DNA from 2 places in the Arthrobacter sp. MDT2-3 genome. Region 2 is predicted to be linked to the other one. Evidence: riboswitches for the same ligand, from Rfam matches in the RefSeq annotation. Region 2 holds a riboswitch; the other holds the start of a gene.

Region 1 (3,656 bases), on a different contig from region 2:
GGGGATTTTCATGATGCTCCTTATGGGTGGCAGTGGTACTGCCGGTGCTGCCTGTGCTGCGGCGTCGACGGTGACGGTTTCGGTTTGGCCGGCGGGTCAGGTCCGGGGCGGCGTTTTTGGGGTGGTCCGCGGTGACAGCAGGATGGCCAGGATGATCATGCCCAAGCCTAGGGCCAAGTGCAGCCAATTGTCGGCGCCGTTGAGGGGGACAAAGTTGGCGGGGGTTTGATCACCCACCAGGAGTCCGTACAGCCAAAGGACCAGGTAGACAACGCCCCCGTAGATGAGGAAGCTCCTTGCCTGCTGGTGGGTCCGGGCCAGCAACAGTCCCGCCGCCCCGAAGGCCGCGTGCACGATATTGTGCAGGATGGACACCTGGAAAACTCCCAACAGCAAGGCCCCGGAGCCGTGCCCGGCCAAGCCCAGGGCTTCATAATTGCTGGTGATCCCGGGGATGAATCCCAGGACACCCACCAGGAGGAAGAGGGCGCCCGTTGCAAGCGCTGCCTTCTGCAGGCCGGTCCTTGCTCCGGTGGCCCGGGTGCTGACTGTCATTGTCCTGTCTCCTCAAAAGCCGGGAGACAACATAGTAAGCATGATTACTAATAAAAGCTAAGTACGCTTTCCATCTGGCGGACAGCCAGCACGCGGCGGACCCCGCTGCCGGTGGTGGCACTCACCCCTCCGAGGTACTCCACACATAGGGGTTGGCCCGGTGCCCGCCCCGGCGTCCGTGCTCGTACCCTTGCTGCCAGGCCTTCCCGACGGCGGACACAAGTTCCGCCAGCAGTGGATAGTAAGGGTGGTCCGGGCCGATATAGATCATTTCCTCGGCTGCCTTGTCCACCGCCGCACGCACTTGGTTTTCGGCTGCAGGACCGATCATGGCGTCCTCCTGTTTGGAACTCCGGCCGCTGGCCTCGAATGTACTCCCAGCATTTCGCGGCGTCCATAGTCCGCTTTGATGCTGCAGTCCGTCCGCCCACTGGAGGTCAGTCCGCCCGCATGGAACCGAGGATCTCGCGCAGGGCCTGTACCACCAGGTCATGGTCCTGCACCTGGGGAAGCCCTGAGACGGTCACGGTTGCGACTGCGCCCACCCCTGTGACGTAGACCGGGAAGGAGCCGCCGTGGGCCGCATACCGGCTTTGATCGAACCAGGCGTTGTCCTCGATCCGTCCGCCCTTGAGCCGGGCGCGCAGCCCCACCAGCAGGGAAGGCACCTCATACCGGGCGGCCGTGCGCTGCTTCGCACGGATCCAGTGCTCGTTGTCCGGGGTGGCGCCGGGCAGCGCCACATGGAACAGGACCTGCTCACCCTTGGTGATGTCTATCGCGATGGAAAACTGGCCCTCCTTGCCCAGCTCCACCAGCAGCAGCCCGAGGTTGAGTGCATCGTCCAGGGAGAAGCCGGGAAACTGTAGCTCGTGGATTTCGCCTTCGATCCGGGCGATGAGCGCTTGCAGGGATCCTTCCTGCTGGATGGCATCGGAATCCGGATCGAACTCGGTCACATGCGGGGAATTGGCAGTCATGGCCCACAATCTACCCCTCCTCCGGTGTAAACTGGACCCCGCCCACAAGGGCGATTATTTACCGACAGAAACATTCAACGACAGGGGAGCGCCGCCGTCGGGCATCACTGGCCATGCCAGGGACCGCAGGTGGGCGCTGAGAGTGCGGACAGCCGCAGACCCTCGAACCTGATCCGGTTAGTACCGGCGCAAGGGAGTCGAGTTCTCGAAGTGTGCGGCAACGGCGGCAGCGCCGGTTGCTGTATCCACTTTCCCCTCCTGTTCCTCAGGAGGATCGCATGGCAACGACAGCAATCAAGAAGACCACCAGCAAGTCCTGGCGCGTTGTGGACATCGTGGTGGCAGCCCTCATCGCCATCGCCGGCGGCGTCATTTTCTGGGCCTGGTCCCAGGGCGCAGCCGCAGTCTCGGCACCTATGAACGCCGTCTATCCACCGCTTACCGGCTTGTTGGCCGGCGGCTGGATGATCCCCGCGGTGCTGGGCATGCTCATCATCCGCAAGCCGGGCGCCGCACTGTTCTGCGAGACCGTGGCGGCCACCGGCGAACTGCTCATGGGCTCGCAGTACGGCGCCTCGGTGCTGTTCTCCGGGTTTGTCCAGGGCCTGGGCGCCGAGATCGTCTTCGCGATCTTCGTGTACCGGAAGTTCAACCTGCCGGTAGCCCTGCTCGCCGGCGCCGCTGCCGGACTTTTCTGCGGCCTGAACGATTCGTTCGCGCCGTGGGGCTGGAACATCGCCTACTCCGGCGGGGACAAGCTGGCCTACATCATCTTCACCGCCATTTCCGGGGCCGTGATCGCAGGAGCCCTGTCGTGGATCGCCACCCGCGGCCTGGCGAGGACCGGCGTCCTGAGCTCCTTTGCGTCACGCAAGGCAGCATCGGAGCCCGTCTTCTCCTGATGACTGCTCCTTCCCTCCACAGCTCTGCGGTGGCGGCGCGGCCGGCTGCAGTCACGGCCAGAGGCTGGGGCTGGCGGCATGCCGGCCGCTCCAAACCCGCTGTCCGTGCCCTCGACCTGGACATCCAACCGGGTGAACGCGTCCTGCTGCTGGGCCCGTCCGGCGCAGGCAAGTCCACGCTCCTCCACGCGCTGGCTGGGGTGCTGGGGGACGCACATGCCGACGACGCTGACGCCGGCGATTCCGATGAGTCCGGGTCGCTGCTGATCGACGGCGCTTCCCCCCGGGAGCAGCGCGGCCGGGCCGGGCTGATGCAGCAGGACCCGGAGACCCAGGTTGTTCTCTCGCGCGTAGGTGACGACGTCGCCTTCGGCGCCGAGAACCTTGCCGTGCCCCGCGATGACATCTGGGCTCGCGTGCACGAGGCGCTGGACGACGTCGGGCTTTCCCACCTGCCGTTGGACCATCCGACGTCGGCACTGTCCGGCGGGCAGAAGCAGCGCCTTGCGTTGGCGGGCATCCTTGCCATGCGGCCGGGGCTGATCCTCCTCGATGAGCCAACCGCCAACCTGGACCCTGCCGGCGTGGTGGAGGTGCGCGACGCCGTGGGCCGCTGCCTCGACAAAACCGGGGCAACGTTGGTGGTGGTGGAGCACCGCGTGGCGGTGTGGAAGGACCTGGTTGACCGGATTGTGGTGCTGCAGCCCGGCTCGTCGACCGATTCCGCCGTGCTGTTGGACGGGCCGCCGGATCAGGTCCTCAGCGAAGCCCGGAGCATGCTGATCGCGGCCGGAGTCTGGGTGCCCGGCTACGTCCCGCCGACGCGTCTGCGTGCTGCCGCTTCGGCTCCCGGGACTGGCGACCTGCTGCTTGCCGCCGAGGAGCTGGCGGTGTCGCGTGAACGTCCGCGCCGCAAGCGCTTCCGGAAGGTGCCGCCGGTGCCGGTGCAGCAGGGCATTTCCGCGCAGGTCCGGGCCGGGCAGGCGCTGGCCATCACCGGGCCCAACGGCGCGGGAAAGTCGACATTCGCGCTGACCCTCGCCGGGCTGCTGGAGCCCCTAGACGGCAATGTTTCCGCCACGCTGGCGCTCAGCCGGGGAGCTGGGATTGACCCTTACCAGTGGAAGGCCGAGCAGCTGATCGAGCGCGTGGGTACGGTGTTCCAGGAGCCTGAGCACCAGTTCGTCACAGGGAAAGTACTGGACGAGCTGCTGTTCGG
Region 2 (3,656 bases):
GGCACTGCCGGGCAGAGGCCGCCCAGAAGAGCTGCTCCGCCTCGGTGGGTGCCAGTGCACTGGCCCTGGCCAGCACGCGCGAATAGCCGTTGAGGTAGATGGCATCCTGGGCGAGGTAGTACGCGAACTCCTTCTCGCCCAGGCTGCCCGAGGCCAGGTTGCGGATGAAGTCCAGGGCATGGATGTCGTCCAGGTCCTGCTGCGCCTCACGCCAGAGTATGGCGGCGAAGCTCCCTTCGGAAAGCAGCGGCTGCTGGTGGTGGAAGTGGTGCACCGGCCCGTTGCCTGTTCCCACCTCCAGTGTTCCGGATGCCTCCAGCGCGCCGGCCAGCCAGGGTTTGACTTCACGGAGGGAAACCTCCCAGTCCCCCAGCCGTGCCTGCGCCGTTGCCATGGCAGAGGACAGTGAACAGCCAGTGCCATGGCTGTTCCGCGTTGCCACCCGCTCCCCCGGCACCACCACCACTTCGTCGGACAGAAGGCCTGAGGTGTTGACCAACGCGTCGGGGCACTCGTCACCGATCAGGTGGCCGCCCTTGACCAGCACAGTGGCGCCGGTGGCAGCAGCGAGGGCGCGGCCTTGTTCCAGGGCCCCGGTCCAGGTGTCCTGCAGTTGGCCCCCAACGAGCATGGCGAGCTCTGCCAGGTTTGGGGTGATGAGGTGCGCCAGCGGAAGGAGCCCGCGCAGTGCCGCTTCGGCAGATTCCTGCAGGAGCCGGTCGCCGCTGGTGGCCACCATCACCGGGTCCAGGACCACGACGGCGGGGCGCACCTTCCGGATCCATGCCACCACTGCCTCGATCACCTCGGCACTGCCCAGCATTCCAATTTTCACGGCGTCGATGCCGATGTCGTCACTGACCGCCTCCAGCTGCTGGCTCAGGAACTTTGCGGGCGGCACATGGACGGATCGGACTCCGCGGGTGTTCTGGGCGGTCAGGGCAGTGATGGCAGCCATCCCGTAACCGCCGAGCGCGGCGATGCTCTTCAGGTCGGCTTGTATACCGGCGCCGCCGGAAGGGTCGGAACCTGCTATGGAAAGGACCCGGGGTACGGGCCTGCCTGGGCGTGTTGGTGCAGCAGTGAATATTGCCGAGGAGGCAGTGGGCATTACAAGAGTCGTAGACAAGAGACATCCCTTCGCCGGTGCTAGCCGGACAGGTTCAACGGGTGTGAATCTCAGCCGGCTCTCTGCGCGGCACCCCGTGTCGGTTCCCCAGCCTAGCTTTTTTGCCTGGCCCAGGCCGAAGGTGACACATTGCGACCGGGCGCCGTGCACTGAAATGCCGACCTGTCGCCGCATGGCTGGCGCTACACACGAAAATGCCCGGCCGGCCACTGTTGTGGCTGGCCGGGCATCTACTTACCGGTAACGCTTAGAGCTCCGAGGCCGGAACTCCGACGCCCAGGATGATGGGCGCCTCGGCCGGCTTCCTGGTGCCGGCATTGCCGTCACTGGAGCCGCCGGCACCGGCCGGTTCGGGGGCCTTTGCCTCGTGGGTATGCCCTGTGCCGGCTGCCGCCACGTTTTCGTGATGCTGCACAGTGGTTTCGTTTGCAGCTCCTTGGGCACGGCTGGCACTGCGGTTGCGCCGCGGCCGGCGCTGCCGGGACTGCTCCAGCGTGTGGTCGCTGTAGTCCTTCGCCGGTGCTGCAGCAGCGGGCGCCTGTACCGGCGCTGTCGATTGCACGGGCTCCACCGGTTTCTGCTCCGGTTCTGCCTGCTCGGGCTGGTCTTCGGCAGGTGCCGGCTGGCCAAGGTGGGCGAAGGCCTCCGCAAGCCGGTCCAGGGTCAGGGCAGGCTTCTGCTGCGGCTCTTCAGCGTGCTCAACGAACGGCAGCACCACCTTCTCGCCGCCGAAGGTCAGCACGGCAGCCTGACGCGCTTCGTCGTCGCGCTTCGCAGCCTCCGCTGCGGAGGCAGCGGCGGGCTGGTCGGCGGCCGCCTGCTTGGCTGCCGCCACTTCGTCGTCGTGCAGGTGGGCTGCATGCGCGGCGGCGGCGATGTTGGCAAGGGCCAGCCTTGTGGCCTCCGCCTTGGCATGCCGTTCAGCGTCCGAGGGGTCAGGGTGCACCGTGTGGACGTGCACGGCTGCTGCTGCCGGGGCAACCTCCGGCTGCTGGCCACCGCGGCCCCGCCGGCGTTTGCGGTCCGGGCGCGCGCCGGGCTGGTTGTTGTCGACGCGCTGGGCGTCGTTGCGGTGGCCTTCGCTGCGGGCCTCCGGCCTGCTGTCCGTCCGCTGGATGTGGTGCTCGGCGGCCACAATGTTGGCCCGCCGGTGCTCCACGGGGTCGTCGTGGGTTACCACGCCGCGGCCCGCGCACGCTTCGCACTGCTCGCCGAAGACTTCGAGGAGCCCGGTACCCATCCGCTTGCGCGTCATCTGCACGAGGCCAAGTGACGTAACTTCCGCAACCTGGTGCTTGGTCCGGTCGCGTCCCAGGCATTCCACCATGCGGCGGAGCACGAGGTCGCGGTTGGATTCCAGGACCATGTCGATGAAGTCGATGACGATAATGCCGCCGATATCGCGGAGGCGGAGCTGGCGGACGACTTCTTCCGCAGCCTCAAGGTTGTTTTTGGTCACCGTCTCTTCGAGGTTGCCGCCGCTGCCCGTGAACTTGCCGGTGTTGACGTCCACTACGGTCATGGCCTCGGTGCGGTCAATCACCAGCGAACCGCCGGAGGGCAGGAAGACCTTGCGTTCGAGCGCCTTGTGGATCTGCTCGTCGATGCGCCAGGCAGCGAAGATGTCCTGGTCCTTGGTCCACTTCTCAAGGCGGCCCACCAGGTCCGGCGCTACGTACGTAACGTAGGCCTCGATGGTGTCCCAGGCTTCCTCGCCCGAGACGATCAGCTTGGAGAAGTCCTCGTTGAAGACGTCGCGGACCACCTTGATGGTGAGGTCCGGTTCGCCGTAGAGCAATTCAGGGGCAAGGATCTTCGTGGACTTCGACTGGCTCTCGATGCCCTCCCACTGCGCGCGCAGCCGGTTGATGTCGTGCGTCAGCTCTTCCTCGGAAGCGCCTTCGGCCGCGGTGCGGACGATGACGCCGGCTTGCTCCGGGAGGCGGTCCTTGAGGATGCGCTTGAGGCGGTTGCGTTCGACGTCGGGCAGCTTGCGCGAAATGCCGGTCATGGAACCGCCGGGCACGTACACCAGGTAGCGGCCAGGCAGCGAGATCTGGCTGGTCAGGCGTGCGCCCTTGTGTCCCACGGGGTCCTTAGTCACCTGGACCAGGACGGTGTCGCCGGACTTGAGGGCGTTTTCGATGCGCCGCTGCTTGCCCTCGAGGTTCACCGCTTCCCAGTTCACCTCGCCGGCGTACAGGACAGCGTTGCGGCCGCGTCCGATGTCCACGAAGGCAGCTTCCATGGAGGGCAGCACGTTCTGGACCTTGCCCAGGTACACGTTGCCAATCAGGGAATCCTGCTGGGTCTTTGATACGAAGTGCTCGGCCAGGACACCGTCTTCGAGGACGGCGATCTGGATTCTGTCGTCGCGCTGGCGCACGATCATCTGCCGGTCAACGGACTCACGGCGTGCCAGGAACTCGGCTTCGGTGATGACGGTGCGGCGGCGGCCGGTGTCGCGGGACTCGCGCCGGCGCTGCTTCTTCGCCTCCAGGCGGGTGGAGCCCTTCACGCTGGTCAC

Evidence for each region. Region 2 has a riboswitch for thiamine pyrophosphate ahead of AC5RUQ_RS19445 (bifunctional hydroxymethylpyrimidine kinase/phosphomethylpyrimidine kinase). Riboswitches for the same ligand answer to the same signal wherever they lie in the genome.
Region 1: linked by a shared signal. The riboswitch ahead of AC5RUQ_RS14735 (ECF transporter S component) and the one ahead of AC5RUQ_RS19445 (bifunctional hydroxymethylpyrimidine kinase/phosphomethylpyrimidine kinase) in region 2 are both predicted to bind thiamine pyrophosphate.

Annotation. Positions count from the first base shown of each region.
Region 1 is NZ_JBNHFS010000004.1:424,768-428,423, reverse strand. It holds gene AC5RUQ_RS14755 (iron-containing redox enzyme family protein) at 1-12, opposite strand, end outside; gene AC5RUQ_RS14750 (DUF4383 domain-containing protein) at 97-555, opposite strand; gene AC5RUQ_RS14745 (hypothetical protein) at 677-886, opposite strand; gene AC5RUQ_RS14740 (heme-degrading domain-containing protein) at 993-1,535, opposite strand; TPP riboswitch at 1,608-1,748, shown strand; gene AC5RUQ_RS14735 (ECF transporter S component) at 1,814-2,437, shown strand; gene AC5RUQ_RS14730 (ABC transporter ATP-binding protein) at 2,437-3,656, shown strand, end outside.
Region 2 is NZ_JBNHFS010000008.1:114,654-118,309, forward strand. It holds gene AC5RUQ_RS19445 (bifunctional hydroxymethylpyrimidine kinase/phosphomethylpyrimidine kinase) at 1-1,111, opposite strand, end outside; TPP riboswitch at 1,119-1,216, opposite strand; gene AC5RUQ_RS19450 (Rne/Rng family ribonuclease) at 1,377-3,656, opposite strand, start outside.